3 regions of the Lentibacillus cibarius genome follow, and region 1 is predicted to be linked to each of the others. Evidence: riboswitches for the same ligand, from Rfam matches in the RefSeq annotation. Region 1 holds a riboswitch; each other region holds the start of a gene.
The links. A riboswitch is a leader RNA that binds a small molecule or an ion and turns the genes downstream of it on or off. The one in region 1 is predicted to bind thiamine pyrophosphate.
Positions count from the first base shown of each region.

Region 2: it holds a riboswitch for thiamine pyrophosphate, as region 1 does, so the genes downstream of both, FFL34_RS11555 (3-oxoacyl-ACP reductase) here and tenA (thiaminase II) in region 1, are expected to answer to the same signal.
Region 3: it holds a riboswitch for thiamine pyrophosphate, as region 1 does, so the genes downstream of both, FFL34_RS00425 (thiamine phosphate synthase) here and tenA (thiaminase II) in region 1, are expected to answer to the same signal.

Region 1 covers NZ_VCIA01000001.1:3,114,441-3,122,290, reverse strand. The annotation lists gene FFL34_RS15275 (N-acetylmuramoyl-L-alanine amidase) at 1-633, shown strand, start outside; gene FFL34_RS15270 (hypothetical protein) at 714-1,109, opposite strand; gene FFL34_RS15265 (DNA-3-methyladenine glycosylase) at 1,090-1,689, opposite strand; gene tenA (thiaminase II) at 1,828-2,511, opposite strand; TPP riboswitch at 2,612-2,721, opposite strand; gene FFL34_RS15255 (IS256 family transposase) at 3,087-4,280, opposite strand; gene FFL34_RS15250 (diaminopimelate dehydrogenase) at 4,880-5,866, opposite strand; gene FFL34_RS15245 (sigma-70 family RNA polymerase sigma factor) at 6,225-6,791, shown strand; gene FFL34_RS15240 (DnaD domain-containing protein) at 6,823-7,850, shown strand, end outside.
Region 2 covers NZ_VCIA01000001.1:2,341,905-2,349,754, forward strand. The annotation lists gene FFL34_RS11525 (FecCD family ABC transporter permease) at 1-49, shown strand, start outside; gene FFL34_RS11530 (adenosylcobinamide amidohydrolase) at 49-1,521, shown strand; gene FFL34_RS11535 (cobyrinate a,c-diamide synthase) at 1,588-2,970, shown strand; gene FFL34_RS18640 (nicotinate-nucleotide--dimethylbenzimidazole phosphoribosyltransferase) at 2,972-3,094, shown strand; gene cobO (cob(I)yrinic acid a,c-diamide adenosyltransferase) at 3,238-3,789, shown strand; partial or broken gene FFL34_RS11550 (cobyric acid synthase) at 3,847-5,255, shown strand; TPP riboswitch at 5,413-5,513, shown strand; gene FFL34_RS11555 (3-oxoacyl-ACP reductase) at 5,643-6,395, shown strand; partial or broken gene FFL34_RS11560 (LLM class flavin-dependent oxidoreductase) at 6,476-7,782, shown strand.
Region 3 covers NZ_VCIA01000001.1:75,840-83,689, forward strand. The annotation lists gene FFL34_RS00410 (thiazole synthase) at 1-466, opposite strand, end outside; gene thiS (sulfur carrier protein ThiS) at 468-671, opposite strand; gene thiO (glycine oxidase ThiO) at 668-1,789, opposite strand; gene FFL34_RS00425 (thiamine phosphate synthase) at 1,786-2,379, opposite strand; TPP riboswitch at 2,491-2,601, opposite strand; gene carB (carbamoyl-phosphate synthase (glutamine-hydrolyzing) large subunit) at 2,738-5,923, opposite strand; gene FFL34_RS00435 (acetylornithine transaminase) at 5,969-7,150, opposite strand; gene argB (acetylglutamate kinase) at 7,147-7,850, opposite strand, start outside.

The DNA of each region.
Region 1 (7,850 bases):
GACAGCAGCAAAAGCTTAAGTGAGCGAACAAACGAAGCCAATGCTTGGGGTGCGGACTATTATTTGTCCATTCACTGCAATTCCTATAATGGGGCCGCGCAAGGATATGAGGACTATATTCACTCGAGCTTGTCTGATTCCTCGACAACAGCACATTATCAGGGTATCATGCACAACGAAATAACAAAGGTGAATCAGCTTAGCAACCGTGGGCAGAAAAAGGCAAACTTTCATGTACTGCGAGAAACGATGATGCCAGCGCTTTTAACGGAAAATGGGTTTATCGACAATGATCATGATGCTGACCTGATGAAGGATGCTTCCTGGCGGCAAACCGTTGCACAGGGACACGTGAATGGATTAGCAAAAGCATTCAACCTCGAGCGTAAAGCAAGCGCTGGAACACTTTATAAAGTAATTGCCGGTTCCTTTCAATCAAAAGAAAATGCAGAAAATCGGACAGCCCATCTTCGGTCAAAAGGAATCGAGTCATTTGTCGCGGCAGTTACCATTTCCGGCAAGCGTTGGTACCGCATACAGGCCGGTGCCTTCTTCGTACGAGATAACGCCAAAGCACGACTAGAGGAAGTCAAAAAAGCAGGCGTTGAAGATGCATTTATCACCGCTGAATAGGACCTCGGAGACGATCTTCTAGTCCCAGGGAGGCAGCCACACGAAGCGAACAGCACCCACACTGTTCGCTTTTTTACTATCTAGATAATGGTAGATTTGGTTGCTGTGGACAGCTGAGGTTCCAAATCAGCCATGTCCAGCTTCGACGCGCTAGTGCAGGCGCCCGCACAGGATGTCGCGGTTTTAGCCTGCCGGTACTGAAGGCGTATCGCAATTTCAAAAGCAGATATCAACCGGTGTGCGGCAAACATCAACGCTTTAGCAACGGATATCAACGGTTCACGGCGCAACATCGACGCTTTAGCTGCAATTATCAACGCTTCACGGCGCAACATCAACGCTTTAGCTGCAATTATCAACGCTTTACGGGGAATCATCGACACATCTTCCCATTCAAAAGTGGTTTTCTTTTTCAAGGACGTGACGTTTTTAGCCTTCGAGGACGCTTGCGTTTCTTCATCTGGAAACAAACGCATTGTCGCGGATCCAAAAGCGCCATGGATAGTCTTTTGCCTCCCCGGCGTTTCCAATCCCGATCCGTGGACCAGCAGCAATTTCTGAAACATCCACACTTCTCCCCGGAGCAATCCACAGCGGACGCTGATTAAGTGCATGTCCATAATCATCCATCGTGATGCCGAGCGCTTTCGTTAATTTGCCGGGGCCATTCGTCCATTCTTTTTTCTTTTTCGCTTTGGGCCGCCGTGGTTCCATTAATTCCTGGCCAATATACGGCTCCACACCGCGAATCAATACAGCTTCCGGCGCGTCAATCTGGCCGCTCACAACATTAAAGAGACAGTGCGTATGCATCGAATACGTATATGTATAACCAGCCTCACCGAACATGATTTCCGTTCGTTTCGTGCGACGGTGATTAAAACTATGGGCTGCACGATCACCAGGCCCAATGTAGCCTTCCGTTTCCACAATCAAACCGCCGGCAACCCCCTCCTTTGTTTCCTTCAGCAGCAATTTTCCTAGCAGTGACTGCGCCAGTTGGAGGGTCGGCTGGTGATAAAATGATAAGTGTAATGGCTCCGGTAAGTGGCACATGGTATATCCTCCTTCTCCCGATCATTCTCATCATTTCCAGGACAAAACATTATATACTTTAACCATAACAAATCCCCACCTGTACAGATGGGGATTGTTTCACGTTGGTATAGCGGCACATCGCTATGCCACGTATACTTATTGTCGCACGGCCATTCTGCTGGAAAGCCACGTTTCTTTCGTATAGGACATTTCCCAGAATGCAAGCTCGTATTCTTTGGCAATAACAAATTGTTCTTTCATGGCTTCTCTTTCCTGTTCACTGGCCTCTTCCGCCAGTGCATCCAGCAGATCAATCATTTCCTGGGTCGAAGTTTGAAACCATTCGCTTGCATACATTTGAATCCAATTTTGATAGATTTCTTCCTGCGGTACCGCGTTCTGATAAACCTGGCCAATGTCCGCATACAGCCAATAACAAGGAAGTACCGCAGCAATCGTCTGCCCGAGGCTGCCTGAGAGAGCAGCCCGGTACAAGTGAGATGTATACCCGTATGCCGTCGGGGCTGGTTTAAACTGCGCCATATCCTCCTTCGTAATGTTCAGAACGCGTGCATGTTCCTCATGAACCGTCAATTCAGCCTGTGCCGTCATCTTCGCTTTATCCGCAAGTAACGCCGTCGTCTCGAAATCCCTTGCCTGCGCGGCTGCCATCGCATGCACTTTCCCGTAATGCTTCAAATAGTAAATGTCCTGGAGAATATAATACTTAAACGTCTCCAGTGGCAAATCACCATTTGCAATTCCCGTAACAAACGGATGATGCAGACTCATCTCCCAGCTTTGTTTCGTTGCCTCTCGCAGTGTTTCTGAAAATTTCATTAAAAAATCCTCCTCTTTTACTGTTTCCGACAGATTGAGGAGGGGAAGGTTCGCTGCTTACGTCCATTTATGGAAAGAAACCATTTTTCATAAACATAGACAAGCGACGATACCACTTCCCTCCGCTGGTATGAACCAGATCAGGTTGTAAGGGTTCTAAAGTATCACTTTAATCTCAGCCCTTCTAAAAGGGCACCCCTAGCGGAAACATTTATTATTTTCAAAATCATCTTACCAATCTTAAGTGAGAAAGTCAACTAAGTAATGGTCTACGTGGTTCGGGGGCGTCAATAATTTTGTGTAAATGACCCTATTCCTGTAGAAGGTTAGCCATTGTTTTTCAAAGTTTCAAGATTAGGTGGCTGCTCTAAGCCACAGCGGCAGCTGCTTGTCCTTGACCCTGCGCCTCTTCTTCGTGATTCGCTGTGTTGGGTTCAGGGACCCGGCCAGCGAGAACGTAGAAGAGATCGGTCGTGGTACGCTCGGTGTGCGGATGGAGCCCCTTGAGGGCTTTATTTTGCCCAGCCGCCATGTACACACCACCACGACCGCAAGCAGGGTCAAGGATGGCGGTGTTAAGCCTGATTTTCCAGCGCTTCAAACATCTGCAGTAGTTCGGGCTTCGCCTTTCCAAATCCTTTGTGGCACCGCATACCGAATTTATGGTTGTAATCCAAAAATTGGGTTACCAGAAAACGTTCCAGGGCATCCTCGTTGGGAAATTGTTCTTTGCGTTTGACGTAGCGTTTGATTTCCTTGTTAAATCCTTCGATGAGATTTGTGGTATAAATACTGGAACGGATGGATACCGGGAAATCATAGAACGTTAATAAGCGATCCTGTCTCATCACTGCGTCGACAGCGCGAGGATACGTTTTGTGCCATTTATTTTGAAATTGGTCCAGGGCACTAAGAGCTTGCTGGCGGTCCTCAGCTTCGTAAATAGCCTTGAAATCATCCAGAATAGCCGCACGATCTTTCACACGAACTTTGTTAGCGATATTGCGGGAAACATGGACACAGCACACCTGATGTTTGGCTTTTGGGTAGACACGATGCAAGGCATCTGTCATGCCGTTCAAGCCGTCCGAAATAAAGAGAAGGACATGTTCAACACCGCGTTCAGATAAGTGCTGTACCAACTCCTCCCACACATTGGCGGATTCCGTTGGGGCAATGGTAAAGTCCAGTACTTCTTTGCCGCCATCTTCTGCAATGCCAATGGCAATATAGACCGATTCTTTTTCAACGCTTTGACGACGAATCGGGATCTGGGTGGCATCCAGATAAATGCACACATAACGTCGCTCCAGGGTTCGCTCATGGAATGCCTGAACATCTTCTGACACAAGCTGTGTCAGATTTGAAACGGTCTGTTTGGAATAATGTTGACCATACATTTTTTCGATCAAATCAGCAATTTCATCCGTCGTTATGCCCTTTTCGTACAAATGGATTACAAATTGTTCCAGCGTGTCGTTAGAACGTTTATAAGGCGCCAGCGTTTGTTGCTGAAAGGAACCGTTGCGGTCTCTGGGAATATGCAGCTCAAGGCTGCCGTATTCCGTTTTGAACGTTCGGTCATAGAACCCGTTACGGGAATTACCGGAGTTAACGCCGGCCTGCTCATAAGGCTCATAGTCCAGGAAAGCCGTTAATTCGTGTTTTAAAAGCTGATTGATGGCTGTTTCCAAGTGATGGCGAAAAATTTCTTCAATATCCTGCTTTTGGGCTAGTCCTTCTAGCAAATCTGTAGTAAGATGACTCATAGGGAAGACCTCCTGTGGGTTTTGTGTGCTAACTCTATTCTACAGGAAAAGGTCTTCCTTTTTCTATGACCATCGTTTAGGTATATTCATTTACACAAACTATTTTACGCTCTCCGTGGTTCAATTTAAGAGTACAAAAAAGTAATTTAAAATACTTGTTATAGAAATCATCTTAATATTTTCTTCGGTATCTATTTTAAAAAAACTTCTAATCAATTTTTTACTGTCGAACTTCACTTGTGATTGCTTTTTTAGAGTTCCTGTCACAGATTACCTCTTACTTCTTCTGTTCCCCTGGAAACTTTTGTACGTTTTACAGTCCCATGCGTTCAACAATGCAGTCACATTAATCATCTCTTTTCACCTAGAATACTATAATTTTCGCATTAAATAACATTGAAAATAACAAGGATTTAGCAGATAAGTATGGCAGTTGGTATGTTATTTCATTATGCAAATGAAACTTAAGATTGTCATAACAATAAAAAAAGGATGCTAAACCACTTGTGATTTGCATCGCAATAAATTTGTTATTTTATATTCTCTTTGCTAAAACTGAATGGCTGTTTGAGTCAGCCCTGTGCAGCTGCAATTACTCCTTATAAATAATCCCTTCTTAACGCCTCTGCTGATCGTGGTGAAATATAAGCTGGTGCGACATCATAAACTGTTTTGGCACCAAATTGATTTTCCTGGCTCATTCGATGGGCAGCTCTTGCATATGCGACTAACACACTGGACGTAAATTCAGGGTTGCTGTCTAATGTGAGCGAGAACTCGTAAATTTGTTTGTTAGCTTCTCCTGTATTGCCACTTCGAATCACAAAGCCACCGTGTGGTGCCTTAGAATGGTCACGTTCCAATTCTTCCTCGGAAATAAAATTCACTTCTGTGTCATAATCGGCGAAATAGTTCGGCATGGTTTTGATTTCATTTTCGATTGCTGCTTTGTCCGCATCCTTTTCAGCGACAACATAGCAAACACGGCGATGTTTCCCCGATTTGGTTAATTCCGGGTTGGCACCGCTGCGTACTTGTTCAATTGCTTCCTCGGATGGAATGGTATATTGGACACCATTTTTCACACCGTTAACTCTTCTTACCGCATCAGAGTGTCCCTGGCTGAGTCCTTTTCCCCAAAATGAATAGTTTTCTCCGTTAGGTAAAATCGCATCAGCCATTACGCGGTTTAGAGAGAACAAGCCCGGATCCCAGCCTGTTGAGATAATAGCAGTTGTATGATGTTTTGTTGCAACTTCATTGACCATTTGATAAAACTCGGGAATTTTTGCATGCGTATCATAACTGTCCACTGTGTTAAACATGCTTGCAAAGTATGGGGTTTGTTCGGGTAAATCTGTTGCCGATCCACCACAAAGCAGCATTACATCAATGTCATTTTGGTAATTGCCTGCGTTATCAATATGTACAGCTTTAGCATCAGGATCATCAAGTTTCAATGCTTCCGGATCCCTTCTGGTGAAAACGGCAACTAATTCCAGGTCTTCAGTTGCTTTAATGGCTTTTACTGCGCCTTTTCCCAGATTACCATAACCGACGACTCCCAATTTAATTTTGTTGCTCATGTGTATCTCTCCTTTTTAAAGTGACTGTCTAAGAAACAATGGTTCAAGGTGCCTTTTATTATAAATGAATGCGACGTCTATTGAAACTATTTTATATGATCGCTACATTTGTGCCATGTGAAAGCACCTACAAATACTTTACGATTTTTTTTACGGTTATTTATACGACTTTATAATAAAATTGTACTCCCAAAACTGAACGACTAAGTAATGGTCCCCTCTCTCCTTTTCAGACCCATCTCAACACAAAATGTCACAAAAAAGACAAAACTTTTTTCATTACCATGACACTTTTTGACTTCTTTTTTCGATTATAGGAGTAGAAGCGTTCTATCCAAAATCATAAAGGAGTAATCACATGGACAAAAAACTGACATTTGAGGAGATTTTTCAGCAAAACGAGCGGCGAATTCATTATCAGATTCACAAAATGAACATCCGTGACCCGCATCATGACTTTTTTCAGGAGGGGTTAGTCGCACTTTGGAATGCGTTTGAAACGTATCAACCGGACAAGGGGCCCATGGCAACGTACTTCAACTATATCATCCGAAACCGTCTGATTGATCGTATGCGGCATGATACCAGACAACATGAGATTCTTCAGCAAACCGTTCACGAGCAACACACACAATACACTGACGGCAATTACCACCGAGGCACGGAGGGCGCCCGTCCCATAGCGGCCAATCACCAACTCCAGCTGGCTGATTCCAATCTTTGGAAAAATCTTCAGTCCCAACTGACGGACAAGCAATGGAAATGGGTCTATTACGCTATTATCCAAGAAATGTCCTATAAAACAATCGCCGAACAGGAAAACACAACTGTTGACGCGGTGAAAAATTGGGGGCGGCAAGTGAAGAAGAAATTAAAGGACCCGCATTTTCGTCACATGTTGTCGCTGGATGATAAGGACATTTAACACATACGTAAAAATATAAAGGAGCATTCATATGAACTACTTAAAAGAATTAAACGCTTTTTACCAGCAAATAATTTTCAATCCACTGTCCGGATCGGCTGTCGCACTTTGGAACACATTAATGCATTTCAATAATCTATCCGGATGGCAAAAAACGTTCTCCGTTCCTGTTTCCATTATTGAGTTAAAATCCGGTATCAAAGGCTCGTCGTTTAAACGCGCACGCGATGAGCTGCAAGAAAAAGGCTACATCCGCGTAACATCACGGAGCGGAAGGCAGGCCGCTGTCTATCAAATGATTTCACAAATTAAACCAATGTGCCAAGTTAATAGTTTCATGGACGTAGAAACGGATGCGAAACAAGACACAATCCCTGCTTCTGAAACCCAATGGCAGACGCAGCCGTCCCAAGCAGAGCAATCAGCACATTTTACTCATGACTCATTGGAACAGCCCGTCAACGAACCTATCGAGAACCAAGCAGCACACCAAATGAACGAAGATAATATGAACCACAATACGAACCAACGTGCAGCCCACACGACCAAAGATAGCCTGGTCCACAATGTGAAGGACAATATGGACCACAACACGGACCACAGTACCACTAACAGTACAAAAGTCAGTGCGCACCACAACAAGAACCACTATACGGCAGACAACATGGTCCACTATGCGGAGGACAACGTGGACCACAACACGGACCACAATGCGGACCCATTAGTTAAACAATACATAAACAAAAATAAAATAAAACATAAAACAAAACAAACAACAACGACAACTGATGCCATCCGGTTTTACCAGGATTATTTTGGCATGGCTAGTTCTTACACTGCCGATGATATCTGCCATTGGATCAACGACATCGGTGAACCGCTTGTACTTGAGGCCATGCAACGTGCCTTGGACCAACAAAAGCCCAGATGGCAATATGTAAAAGGCATTCTAAAAGCCTGGTCCAAAAAAGGTATTACGACCGTTGAACAGGTAGCTGCGAATGAAGCTGCCTTCCGTAACCGCCAACTGCAGCAACAGCATCAACGTCCCTCGACTGC
Region 2 (7,850 bases), 770 kb from region 1:
ATTTGCGCTATTGCTGACAAAAGAACGAATGTTGCGGAGGGGATCGTAATGATGCAGTTGGAAAATTTAGCAGGAGGATACATGAATCCCCCCACCATTCAGGGAGTAAATATTAAAATTGAAAAGGGTGAATTTTTTGTTTTGCTTGGCCCGAATGGAAGCGGGAAAACAACTCTTTTCAAGTTAATTACTGGGCAGTTGCCTATCCAAGGGGGAAATGTTTTCCTTGAAGGAAAGAATATTAACTCTTTTTCCAAGCTTGAAAGGGCAAAAAAACTAGCTGTTCTAACTCAAGAGATTCAAGTTTCGTTTGATTACACGGTGGAGGAAATTGTTAGTCTAGGTCGTTACCCACATCAAAAAGGAATCATAAAAATACTTTCACAGAATGATCAAACCATTATTGACGAAGTGATGGAATTAACTAAAATAAGTCATTTTCGCAACAAACCATTTCGAACAATTAGTGGTGGGGAGAAGCAACGGGTATTGTTGGCCAAAGCGTTAGTTCAGCAGCCGGAAGTATTACTTTTAGATGAGCCAACAAATCATCTGGATATTAAACACACCTTTCAAATTCTGGATTTACTAAAGAGGCAACAGCAAACAAACGGGTTAACCGTCTTTTCTATTTTACATGACTTAAATGTAGCCTCCCTTTATGCCGATCGGGTTGCTTTACTACATGAGGGGACCTTTTTAGAAGTTGGGGATGTAGATACGTTGAGGAAAACGGATCAGTTAAAGAAAGTATATGAAGTAGACATTCAGCAGCAATCTCACCCAACGATTCCGAAACCGCAGCTTTTGATGACTCCGGGCTATTCAAACAAAAACAATCGTACAAACTTTGAACAGTCTTACCAAATAAAACAAACCGACGATGTTATTCATGTGGCCTTTGATCAATCTTTACGAACAATTTCCAATGGTGTAATAGGTGATGGCATTCAGTGGTCCAGTCACTTTTGTAATTTCCATGTGTCGAAAAAATACAACTGCGCTAACCCTGAGACCGATATCAAGCAATGGATGATAGAAAGAAATATTCCACATGAATGCGCTGTTGGGATGATGACTGCTGTGAAGCTAAAAGATGCTGTGATAGTAACAAAAAAAATAGATGGCTTGTCCATGCTTGTTCTCGTGACAGCAGGTGCAGATAATGCGGTTGATATAACCAATTCAACACATGAATTAGAGCCAACGATTGGTACGATTAACACGATGGTCTTTGTCGATGCCCATTTTACCGATGGAGCACTCGTAAATGCATCTAAGTCTGCCACGGAAACGAAGGTGAAAGCCTTGCAAGATCTTGATATTAAGGATCCGCTATCAAATACGGTGGCAACAGGTACATCGACGGACGCTCTCCTCATTGGTGTTACCCAACAAGGGAAAAAAACACCATATGCCGGTTCCGGAACCGTTGTAGGCAAAAGGATTGGAAGCGTGGTTTATCAGGCAACAAGGCAAGCGCTGGAAAAGGAGTTACACAGAGTTGAAGCCGGGCGTTAATTGAAACGGCTGTTTTCAAAAGGTTGTTGGTAGAAAAGAGCCACGAAAAAGAGGAGAGGTAAACTAATGACGAAACGAAAAATTGTCATTGCAGGTACGGAGAGCGGTGTAGGTAAAACAACCGTAGCAATCGGTCTGATGTCAGCTTTGAAAAAACGGGGGCTAACTGTTCAAGGGTTTAAATGTGGGCCGGACTATATTGATCCAACTTATCACACAGCTGTTACAGGACGGAAGTCTCGTAATTTAGATAGCTGGATGCTAACACACAATCACGTTATGGATGTGTTCGTAAATGGAAGTCAAGGAGCGGAAATTTCCGTAATTGAAGGTGTGATGGGATTTTTTGATGGGAAAAACTCAGAAACCAATCAGGGAAGTACGGCAGAAATAAGTATGTTAACGAAGAGTCCGGTTTTGCTCGTCGTCAATTGTGCGGGTATGGCTCGAAGTGCAGCTGCAATTGTAAAAGGTTTTCAACTATTTGATGAGAGTACGAATATTGTTGGTGTCATTGCAAATAAAGTAGGGAGCAAAGGCCATTTTGAATTAGTAAAAAACGCAGTTGAACAGGAATGCCATATTCCAGTAATCGGCTATTTGAAGCGGGAGTTTGATATTAAAATCCCAGAGCGGCACCTTGGCCTCATTCCTTCGATTGAAAGAGGGGAGCTTGATACCTTTTTTGACCAATTGGGAGAGTTAATGCTAGAGACGATTGATGTTGATGTGCTAATAGATATGGCTGTAGCCGAACCAATAAAGTGTAGTCAGCAGCCATCCATGTTTGAAAAGAAAAAAGACAATGTAGCTAAAATTGCCGTGGCCAAAGATGCGGCTTTCAATTTTTATTACCCCGAAAATCTAGAAATATTGGAAGCAAATGGCGGGGAATTGATTTATTTCTCCCCACTAGCAGGTGAGACGATACCGAACGATGTAGATGGACTTTACCTAGGTGGCGGATTCCCAGAAGAGTTTGCTAGTTTACTTGCAAAGAATAAAGAAACCAAATGTTCCGTGAAGGATGCTGTTGATCAGGGATTACCAACACTTGCGGAATGTGGCGGGTTTATGTATTTAACAGATTCAATTAAAACTACCAAAAATCAAACATATTCAATGGCAGGTGTCATTCCTGGAAGGATTCAAATGCAAGACAGGTTAGCTGCGCTAGGGTACAGAGAAGTTCGTGGGAAGCTAGATAATTTTCTCCTCGAAGACCTCGTCGCAAAGGGGCATGAATTTCATTACGGTTCTTTTCATCCAAAAGAAGAAAAGGTTCCTTACGCATATCAAACAACAGGTTTGAGAGGTGTGCGTAACGAAGGTTATTTGAAAAATAATGTAGTTGCCGGGTTTACGCATTTTCATTTCGGATCTTGTCCTAGAATGGTGGAAAATTGGCTGAAGAAATGTATAGCGTATTACGGGAATAGGGGGAAATAATATGTTGAATCAAAATTATTCGGTTCCAATGTTAATTAAGGAAATGGGGCAAGTAAGCCGATATATAAATACACTGACAAAGTTGCTTAGAAGTCTTGGCAGGCTTGAGGAATTAGCCATTTAATTTCAGGAAGATGCAATGACCCGGAAAGAAGCAGAAGACGCACTTAAAGTTGGTTATCAACATTCAATCAGCTACTTTAATGATAGAGGAAATCGCTACGTTTGTTACTGAGGGAGTATTAAATAAACAATAGGAGGAATCAAATGGTACAGAAAAGAAGAAAACGACAGGGCTTAACATTAGTTTATACTGGTGATGGTAAAGGAAAGACGACAGCAGCTATTGGATTAACAGCTCGGGCAGTTGGTCAAGGGTTTAACGTAAAGATTTTACAGTTTATCAAATCACCAAGACGTGCCTATGGGGAGCAAATTACCTTAGAAAAGTTAGGTGTCGAGATAGAGCAGCTTGGCATTGGATTTACATGGACCAAAACCCCAGAAGAACATCGAGAAGCATTAAGAAAAGCATGGCCAAAAGCAAAGGAGATAGTGATGAGTGGAGAATATGACCTTGTTGTCCTAGACGAATTAAACAATGCGTTAGCGATTGACAAATTTCCGATTGATGATGTGTTGCCATTAGAGGAAGTAAAGGACTTAATAAAAAATAAACCAGAACATGTCCACCTCGTTATTACCGGAAGAAATGCCAAACAAGAAATTAAAGATATCGCCGACCTTGTTTCCGTGGTTGATGTGGAAAAGCATTACTATGATAGAGGTATCCCAGCAGTGAAAGGGATTGAGCTTTAAGGGTTAAGTGAAAGTGTTAAAGTGGGTGTAGCGTCAATGGAAAAAGCCGTTCCTTTAATGATTCAGGGTACCCATTCAGATGCCGGAAAAAGTGCTATTGCAACTGCCTTCTGCCGTATATTTACGCAGGATGGTTTTAACACAGCTCCATTTAAGTCTCAAAATATGGCATTGAATGCTTATGTTACAGCTGATGGAAAAGAGATTGGGCGTTCCCAAGGTGTACAAGCAGATGCAGCAGGTGTCATTGCCACAACAGATATAAATCCAATACTAATCAAGCCAACAGGGGCCTGCCAATCCCAAATTGTTGTACATGGCAAGCCATTTAAAAATATGCAGGCAGGCGAATATCGGCAAGATTTTTTCCAACAAGGGTTACGGTTAATAAAAGAATCTTACCATAGATTGTCTGCCAGTTATGATCGAATTGTGATTGAAGGCGCAGGTAGTCCCGCTGAAATCAATTTAAATGATAGAGAGCTTGTCAATATGCGGGTAGCACAAATCGCAAAAACACCAGTTATTTTGGTCGGAAACATTGAAAAAGGTGGGGTTTTTGCCAGTTTAGTAGGAACCTTGCAGCTCCTCCAACCAGAAGATCGTAAACGGGTAGTCGGGGTATCATTAATAAATTTAGAGGAGATGTATCGTTATTACAGCCTGGATTAACGTGGTTTGAAGAATATACCAATATCCCCGTTCTCGGGGTGATTCCACATATCGATAACTTTGTCATGGAGGCGGAGGATTCAGTTGTGTTAGACAGCTATTCTTCTCATAAGGATACATCCAAAGTGATTGATATTGCTGTTATCCGTCATCCGCTGATCACCAACTTTACCGATATGAATCCCTTTTTTGAAGAAACCGATTGTCACGTTCGCTTTGTCCATTCGGCCGATGAATTAGCAGAACCAGATTTACTTGTTTTACCTGGAAGCAAAAACACGTTAGCGGATATGCAATTTTTACACCGAACCGGTCTAGCTGATCGAATACGTGCTTTAGCAGAAAAGAATACGACGATTGTTGGAATCTGTGGAGGTTATCAAATGTTAGGCACGAGCATTATAGATACATATGAGGTGGAGTCATCACATGGGAAGGTTGCAGGATTAGGACTGATTCCGATGCAAACCAAGATGACTAAAGAAAGGACAACGGTTCAGTCGGAAGGACTTGTCCGTTATGGAGAGAAAACCATTTCTGTTACGGGGTATGAGATACATATGGGGGAACCTCATTTTGAAGCTGGGATCAGTCCTTTTATCCAGCTATCAGATCGAACAGAAGGAACCATAACTGAAAACAGGAACATTATCGGCACCTACTTTCATGGCATCTTCCATAATGACTCATTTCGGGAGAACGTTCTGAATGATATAAGGCGTAAAAAAGGATTGGATTCACTTTTAAACCGAACCCCTTATGCTCAAAAAAAGCAGGAAGGTTTTGATTTGTAGCTAAGGTTGTTCGCGATCGCGTTCAACTATCACGTGTGTATCAATTAATGAGTGATTTCCATAAGAATGAATGATAAGAAAAGGAACCTGAAAAGCGGAACTAGCCATATTTCCTTGACATAAATTTCTTAAAACTATAACATTGAATATAACTTAATATATGCACTAGGGGTGTTATTTAACTGAGATGAGTATTACCTCAAACCCTTTGAACCTGAACTAGTTGAAACTAGCGTAGGAAAGTGTAAACTCTAATACATACTTAATAGAGCGATTGGGCCTTATTCTTAATATGTAGTTATTTGGTTTTACGCAACTTTCCTATGGGGAGGTTGCGTATTTTTTATTTAAGTTTCATAAAAAAATAAAAATTTAGGAGTTGTTATGATGACTAGAACAGTATTAGTAACAGGTAGTAGTAGAGGTTTAGGCGCCACTATTGTAAAAACATTGGCACACCAAGGGTTTCAAGTGGTTATCAATTATTATAAAAGTAAAGATGCTGCTGAGAAACTCGTTTCTGAGATTGGTGAAGAGAATGCTATTGCAATTCAGGCTGATGTAACAAAGCGTAAAGAAGTAGATAACCTGATAAAAAAAGCAACGGAATATTTTGATCAAATAGATGTTGTAGTCAACAACGCATTAGTAGACTTCGAATTTGATCCAAACAAACAGAAACCCTTCGCAGAACTCACTTGGGATGATTATCAAAAACAACTCGATGGTACTTTAAAAGCAGCATTTAATGTAGTTCAAAGCGTCATACCTCAATTTATTGAACGGCAAAATGGAAGTATTATAAGTATAGGTACTAATTTATATCAAAATCCCGTTGTACCCTACCACGAATATACAACGGCTAAAGCTGGATTAATAGGTTTTACACGTAATATCGCTTCTGAATTAGGACTATATGGTATAAAAGCGAATGTAGTTTCAGGTGGATTATTAAAAACGACTAACGCCAGTGCTGCTACAACACCAGAAGTATTTGATTTAATTGCTCAATCATCACCATTGAAGAAGGTGACCACACCTCAAGATGTAGCCAATATGGTCGCTTATTTATCTTCGGAAAATGCGAGCGGTATTACAGGTCAAAATTTCACAGTAGATGGCGGTTTGACAATGAACTAATAGCTTAAATTACAATAGATAATCCTTCAAAAAAGGAGTATACAAGACATTAATAATGATGTGTTTTGAGGTGTAAATAAATAACAAAAACTAAAGAAAAACAACTGCACTTAGGTGTTTTGCTGTATGGTTGCGGACACCATCAAGCTGCTTGGTTAATGCCTGATTCAAGCGTTGAACGAATTGGAGACATTTCTTATTATCAGTCCTTAGCGCAGTTAGCAGAAGAAGGTTTCTTTGATGCAGTATTCTTTGCTGATAATCAATCATTTCAAGCTAAAGATTCTAGTGATATGCCAGCATTTTGGTTTGATCCAGTAGTCAATTTAACGGCGATTTCTCAAGTGACAAGTTATGTAGGATTAGTTTCAACAATTTCAAGTACTTTTTCTAATCCTTTCACAGCTTCACGACAGCTATTAAGTTTGGACCATATTACAAAAGGACGTGTTGGCTGGAATCTCGTTACGTCAATGACTGATTTAGAAGCATTGAATCATAGTATGGAAGAACTACCTTCTCATGACAAACGCTATGAGAAGGCAGATGAATTCGCTGCTTTAATGAAAAAGTTATTTTTTTCTTGGGACAGTAATGAGTTTCTGCATAATCGAGAAGAAAGAAAATTGATAAATCCGTCAAATATTCAGCCATTTAATCACGATGGTACCTATTTTAAAGTGTATGGCCCATCCACCACGCCAAAAAGTCCGCAAGGCAAACCAGTATCAATGCAAGCAGGGGCATCTAAACAAGGTATTGCATTAGCCGTAAAATATGCCGATGCAGTCTATGCAGTGTCGTGGAACTTAAAGCAAGCAAAAAATTTCGTAAAAAATTAGATGAACAAGTTAAACAAAGCGAAGGCAACAATAGACATATTAAAGTATTTCCAGGCCTAGTAACTTATGTAGGTCATACTCATGAAGAAGCTTTAGCCAAAAAAGCAGCATTAGATGAGCAATTACCTATTGAAACAGCTTTAAAACGGCTGAGTTTCTTTATTCAACAAGACTGTTCTAATTGGGATATTGATAAAGAAGTACCCCAATTACCACCAGTAGAAGAGTTTACTGGTCCAGTTGGACGTTACGAAACGATACTACAAATTATTAATGATACACAACCTACAGTAAGAGAATTATTAGGATATCTTAATGCAGGCGGTGGTCACCATACGCTGATAGGTACACCCGACGAAATAGTGGATCAGATGGAAGTCTGGTTTGAAGCTGGTGTGGCTGACGGATTTAATCTTATGCCTCCTACATTACCCGGTAGTTTAGAAGACTTTGTTGAACTAATTGTTCCTGAAATGCAAAAAAGAGGCATTTTCAGAAAGAGATATGAAGGTCATACCTTCCGTGAACATTTAGGATTAACATAATAAATTTATAAAATGGCCGTACTGGTTGAAGAGGTAGGATGCTGGTATTAGTATAGAAACCTGAGAAT
Region 3 (7,850 bases), 3.0 Mb from region 1:
TCGGTGATGCACCGGGCATAATCGCGTGTGCACCGGCATCGGCAAGCCGTTGGGCGAGCACAACATCATCCGACGTGTATGGCAAGACTGTAAACCCTTCCTTTACCAGTTCTTCTGTTGCTTTTAATGTTTCAACAGGATCGGGAAGCAACGTCTTGTCACAGCCGATTACTTCCACTTTAATCATGTCACAAAGACCGGACGCTTTCGCCAGCTTTGCCGTACGAACAGCTTCCTCAGCCGTTTTCGCTCCCGCTGTATTTGGAAGCAGGCTGTACTTTTCCACGTCAAGTTTCTCCAAAAAGTTTGGCTGTGATGGCTCAAAAATGTTCATCCGTCGTACCGAAAAAGTCAGTACTTCTGTTTCCGAGACATCCACTGCCTCTTTTTGTGTATCGAAATCCGGATATTTTCCTGTACCTAAAAATAGTCTTGAATGAAATTGTTTATCTCCAATAGTTAACATCTCAACCGCCTCCTACAAATTGTACGAACTCAATTTTGTCACCGTCTGTTATTTGCTTATCAACGTGAGTAGATTTTTCTAAGATATCGCCATTATGTTCCACAATGACACCGGGATTCGTGATATTCAAATGCAGCTTGACATCTTCAATCGTTTTCACTGTTTCCGGCACATGTATCTCATTGCCATTTACGTTTAGCTTCACGAGTTCACCTCCTCCAAAAGCTTACGGTCAATCGCAAACGTATCATCAACTGGTTTGCCTTCTAATAAGTCAGCTACAAGTATACCTGTAATCGGACTAAGCAGAATCCCATTCCGAAAATGGCCGGCTGCAACAGATAAGCCATTTACATGAGGGCACCTACCAATGTAAGGTAAGTCGTCACCTGTTTGCGGTCGGATACCTGCCCAAGCATTTTCCCATTTGGCCTCCTTCAACGCCGGAATCATGTTTGTAGCATTTGCTATCAGGCCTGACAAGCCATGCAAATGTACAGTTTGATCGAAATCACCGGGCTTTTGTGTGGCGCCAATGATCAACCTTCCTCCAGACTTTGGTACAATGTAACCATTTGTCAGAAAGATACTAGAGGATATCATTTGCTGATCATGCTGAACTGCAAAACATTCCCCTTTCACAGGATAAACATCTAGTGATTCACCGGCTTTTTGGAGGATGTGGCTGCTCCATGCTCCACCTGCAACAACTATTTCCTCGGCATAATAGGTACCGGCAGTAGTTTTGACCCCAATAATACGATTATCTTTCCGTATAAAACTGTCGACTTTCGTATATTCCAGCATATCTGTACCTAAAACAGCGGCCGATTGAGCAAAAGCTTTAGACAATAGCGGCGCAGAAACCTGTCCGTCATTCGGTATATAGAAACCACCTAAGGCAGCAGCAGAAAGTTCCGGTTCTTTCATCCTTATTTTTTCTGCCGATAACCATTCCGCCTCTTGCCCCATCGATCGCTGTAGTGCTGCAACAGATTTTAAATGGGTAAGTTCATCTTCTGTTTGGGCCACTTTTAAAATACCGGTTTGTTTGAGTTCGATATCTATGCCGGAGAGGGATTTTAGTTCCTCAGCTACCACCGGAAACATCGCCCTGCTTTGTTGGGCCAATGGAAAAAGCTGATGATCACCTTCCAGTTCTGACTGCGCACCTAACATTCCTGCTGCCGCGCTGGAGGCCTTTTTCGCCATCCCATCTTTTTCAATGATCAGCACTTGCATGTTTCGTTTACTTAGTTGATATGCAATGGAACTTCCCATCACTCCCCCGCCAACGATAATTGCGTCATAATGCTGTTTCATTTTATTCCCCCTGCTAGACATTCTTGATATTTCTTCACAGCTTTCAGTGGATCTCGCGCCAGCAAAATTCCTGACAAAACCGCAATACCACTGGCACCACTTTGCAAAACAAGTTGAGCATTTTCGGGCGTTATTCCGCCAATGGCAATAACGGGTGCCGTTGTGTTATGGGTAACTTCCTCCAGTTGTTTCACCCCTCTAGGTGCTATTCCTGGTTTTGAACCGGTTTCAAAGATATGCCCATAAATGAGATAATCTGCACCATGACCGGCGGCATCAATAGCTTCCTTAACTGAATGAACCGAACAGCCAACGCGCAAGTGACGATAGAATTTTTTTACCTCCGTTACGTCCATGCTTTCATTGGTAAGCTGAATTCCATATGTTTTCATCACGTGTGCTACATTAACACGAGTGTTCACAACGAGTTTGTTACGGGGAACACCTTCTTCAATAAGTAAATCAATTGCTTCTATCATTTCATTATCTGTCCACGAAGGTTCGCGGAGATGAACGAAGTCTATATATGGATGTATATCCTTTATAATCGACACAAATTGCGCTCTAGTCTGTTGCCCGGTCGAAATCACATGAAGCTCTTTAATCGCAACCCCTCCCTTTCGGACGTTCAGCTAAACACAAAAAACCACTTTCCTGTATCAATCCGGAAAGTGGTTAGCTCGGTAATTTAATAGATAAACGACCTCGTCCCACCACTTCCCTGCGCCGGTATTAACCGTGTCAAGTTCAAAGAGTCCCAAAGTCAAGCACTTTGATCTCAGCCTTTTAGAAAGGCACCCCTAGTGGAAATCGCAAAATTATTAAGTTATGAATTAAATTTATCACGAAGATTTTAAAATGTCAATTAAATATTTTGTCCTCATAGTTCAACGTAACTAATCGTTAAAAAAGTATAGCAAAAGGTGGGCGGTCTCTAACTACGCTTTTTTACACGGAAACACTTGTAAGGCGTTTTTTATAGTACTGTTGTAAAGTGGCAACAGAAAAATCATCATCAGCTTGCCAACATTCCATTACTGTTTTTAATGTGTCGATACAGGTAAATAACGCTACTTGGTTGTTCGTTGCCAATTTTCTGGCCACATCGCCACTTTTTTTCTGCTGTACACCTGATGGAATAATCACCGCACCTGCAAGTGACCGTTCGTGAAATAGCGTGTGCAACGCTTCCGGGCTGTTAGCCACCGTTTCGTTTTCGATTCCGCATGCTCGCAGATAAGAACTTGTTCCGGGTGTTGCCAATAAATGAAATCGCGCAGCCAGTTTTTCCAGCAATGGGGCGGCTAAGATTTTTTCTCTGTCAGCAATAGAACAGAAAAGACCGGTTTTCGATGGGTTTGTCTCCAGTGTAAGGGAAGGTATACCCGTTGCTTTAGCAAGCGCTTTTTCATAGCTTGTATCTAGTCCAAGTATTTCCCCTGTTGATTTCATAACAGGACCTAATAATGGATCCATCCCTTCCATCTGAGCCGAAGAAAAGACTGGTGCTTTTACTGCATAGTATCCAAGTGTTTCAGGCAATACATCCTTTCCAAGCATCATACCAAGTTGTACATGGACAGCATTATCGACCATAGCTGTATCCGTAAGTTTGCTGACCATTGGAACTGTTCTGGAAGCACGTGGATTTACTTCTAACACATAAACGGTATCATCACTGACAACAAATTGAATATTTATCATACCGACAATGTTTGTTTTTTGGCAAATGGCTTTTGTGTAATCCAGCAATTTTTCCTGTTGCCTTACGGTTAAATGAACAGGAGGCATAACAGCAATACTATCGCCGGAATGTACTCCTGCCCGTTCAATGTGCTCCATTATAGCAGGGACCATAATGTTTTGCCCGTCACTGACACAGTCCAATTCCACCTCAAGGCCTTGAATATATTTATCAATCAAAATCGGCCAGCTTCGTTCATTCAGCTGTTTTATTTCTTGGAGGTAGGAATCCAAGGCATGTTCATGGTAAATAATCTGCATTAACTCCCCACCAATAACATAGGAAGGCCTTACAAGCACAGGGTACCCAATTTTTTCAGCACGCAACTTTATATCATCCATACGATAAGCCATTTCTCCCTGAATATGCGGAATGTTCAATTGGTGTAGTATTTTGTAAAATAGATTGCGATCTTCCAACTGATTTACGGTATCAATCGGTGTTCCATAAATATATACACCTGCTTCTGCTAATTCTTCGGCAAGATCAAGTGCTGTTTGGCCGCCAAATTGAATCAGCGCACCGGATATATTCTCATATTGAATAACGGATAAAACATCTTCAGCTGTTAATGGTTCAAAATAGAGGTGGTCCGCCACAGAACTATCTGTACTTACCGTTTCCGGATTATTATTGATTATCACGGTTGTATACCCCGCCTTTTTTAAAGCATACGCGGCATGGACACAACTATAATCAAACTCCATTCCTTGCCCGATGCGAATTGGTCCCGAGCCTATAATAAGCACTTTATCCTTCTCGTTAGGCTGTGATTTCGTATAAAGGTCTCCTTGCCATGTGGAATAGTAGTATGGTAAATGATTTTCAGTTATAACCGTTTGATACGCAGGGGTTAGTCCCATACTGTTTCGTTTTTCTCTAATTGCACTTTCAGTTGTCTGTAAACATGCAGCCAACGCTGTATCACTGATTTGCAGTTCTTTCGCTTGTATCATCATTTCTTGTGAAATAGATTGCAGAGACATGGTTGTCAGCTGTTCCTCCATTTCCACAATGTGATTAATATTCTCCAGAAAGAACGTGCTGATTGCTGTCATTTCTTCGAGTTCTTGTATTGTTTTTCCTCGGCGAAGTGCCTCAGCAACTGCGAATAGTCTTAGGTCAGTTGGTGCTTGCATGTGTTCAAACAACGCTGTTTCTTCCAAATCACCTACCATAGAATGCCGGAAGCTGTACATGTTACAATCTAATGAACGAATGGCCTTGTTTAAAGCTGCAGCAAATGAACGGTCAATTGCCATCGTTTCCCCTGTTGCCTTCATTTGGGTACCCAATGTCCGGTTTACTTCAGGAAATTTATCGAAAGAAAAGCGCGGTATTTTCACGACCGTATAGTCAATTTCAGGCATATAGACAGCTTTATCCTGGACAGGAAAATAATCTTTCAAATGACTATTAAGTGCACATTTCGTCGCTAGCAAAGCAATCGGACAGCCGGTTGCTTTGGAAGCTAACGCGGAAGATCGGCTAACACGCGGATTTACCTCAATTACATAATAATCATTTGTTGATGGTGACATGGCAAATTGTATGTTACAAGCCCCTACAATCCCTAAATTACGGATAATTTTTACGGCTGCATCACACAACAGCTTATTCTGTGTTTGTGACAGTGTTTGAACTGGTGCCGTAACAACAGAATCACCCGTATGTACACCAACAGGGTCAACGTTTTCCATACCGCAAACAATGACACACGTATCACTTTTATCCCGAATAACTTCAAACTCAACTTCTTTCCAGCCCTTAATGCTTTTTTCAACTAAAATCTGATGAATGGAACTTGACTGTAGACCGTTGGAAGCTACTTCTCTTAGTGCATGTTCATCACTGGCAAAGCCACCACCTGAACCACCCAATGTATAAGCAGGCCGGACAATAACCGGATAGCCAATGATATCCGCATACTCAATGGCTTTTTCTACTGACGTAACTGTATAAGATTCCGGTACCGGTTCTAAGAGGTCATGCATGAGCGCACGAAACTTTTCACGGTCTTCTCCTTGCTGAATCGATTCAACAGATGATCCCAAAAGCTTCACACCATGCTTTTCCAGTAGTCCTGACTGATACACTTCCATGGTCAGGTTCAATCCTGTTTGGCCGCCAAGGGTGCCTATCATTCCGTCAGGTTGTTCTTCACTAAAAATCTTTTCTATCGTTGCCACTGTCATCGGTTCCATATAAATGGAATCTGCTACGGCTTTGTCAGTCATAATTGTTGCAGGGTTGTTGTTTAACAGGACAACTTCAATACCCTCTTCCTTAAGCGCTAAACAAGCCTGCGCACCTGCATAATCAAATTCTGCAGCCTGACCGATTACAATTGGGCCGGAGCCAATTACAAGAACCTTTGATACGTTATTCATGCTTTACCTCCCATCTGTGTGTTGGTACAACGTATCGTTTTCATCCTATTTACTATATGAGCCATAGACGGCTTCAAGTACTTGTTGCAGTTTATCAATAAATTTATCCAATTCCGTTGTTGTTACGGTAAGTGGAGGCAATATGCGAAGGACGTTGGCCCCAGCTGTTAAAATTAAGAGTTTTTGATTGATCGCTTCTTTCACTATTTCCCCGGCCCCATCGGTTAATTCTATACCGACCAACAGCCCTTTTCCTCTAATTGTTTTGATTTGCGGATACGCCTCTTTTAGTTCTGTCAGTTTACTGAAAAGAATGTCACTTTGTCTGTTTACATTTTCCAAAAGGGACGGTGACGTCAGCTGTTTCATAGTTGCCACACCAGCAGTCGTTGCCAGCGGATTGCCGCCAAATGTACTTGCATGACTTCCAGGGCCGAAAGCTTTAGCAACATTTGTTTTTGCAAGCATGGACCCGATCGGAAAGCCGGATCCCAAACCTTTGGCTGTTGTGAGTATATCCGGTTCAAACCCGTAATCCTCATAGGCGAATAAAGAACCCGTTCGACCGAGACCTGTTTGTACCTCGTCTACAGCAATGAGAATGCCCTTTTCCCTGCAGATACGGACAAGTTCGTTAATCCAAGCCTGTTCGGCGGGGATAACACCACCTTCCCCTTGAACAAGTTCAAGCATGACAGCAGCCGGCGGGTTGTTAGCCAGAAAAGTAAGCGACTCGTAATCGTTGTATGTCAAATGAGTGAAACCGGATAACAATGGTTCAAATCCTTTTTGAATTTTTTCCTGCCCTGTCGCACTGGCTGTACCCATTGTTCTGCCGTGAAAAGATTTTTCAAATGTAACGATGTTTTTATTTGTTGTGTTATACGAACGTATTAACTTAATGGCGGCTTCATTTGCCTCTGCGCCACTGTTGCAAAAGAATACTTGATCAAAACAGCTATAAGCTGTCAGCAAATTTGCCAATGTCTCCTGTGACGGAATATGGTATAGGTTGGAACAATGCCAAAGTTGTTCTAATTGATTTGATACCGCTTCTTTTACTGTATCCGGCACATGACCAAGGTTGCATGTGGCAATACCAGATGTGAAATCTAAATAAACATTGCCAACGTCGTCCCAAACGTAACTCCCTTTCCCTTTTATAACGGTTACAGGAAAACGGTTATACGTCTGCATAATGGCAGATGTCTCTGTTGAATTTGTCAATTGGAAGCCTCCTCTGCTACGGTTTGCTTATTTCTCCGTTGAACGGATTCAAATACCGTACCTGTTTTCTCTTCTATAAAAAAGTCCATTAAACTATTTTTCTCGGCACCGTTAAGAATAACGACTTTCCGCACTCCTGCTTCAATACTGTTCAAGGCTGCTTGTACTTTAGGAATCATACCTCCGTATATGGCACCACTATCAATCATTTCTTCTGCTTCCTTTGCTGACAGCTTCGGCACAAGTGTATCCTGATGAAGTACGCCGTCTACATCAGTTATCATGTACAAGGACGCTTGCATGGTTGTTGCTACTGCCGCTGCAGCAAGGTCTGCATTAATATTCCAGCGCTGGCCCTGCTGATCAACTGCCAGTGGGGAAAGAACAGGGATAATTCCTTTGTCAAGCAAGGCGTTCAGTCCAGTTAAATGCACGGAAGCAACTTGACCTACATAGCCCAGCTTCTGATTAGATGCCAATGGTTCGGCTTCTAATGTCATATTATCTACACCACTTAACCCGATTGCTCTGCCATTTTGGGCAGTAATTTCACGGACAATTTTTTTATTCACGATTCCTGATAAACCCATTTCCACAACATCTAAAATCTCTTCTGTTGTTACCCGCATTCCGTTAACAAAAGTCGTTTGAACATCTAATGTTTGCAACAAATTGGATACCACCGGTCCGCCGCCATGAA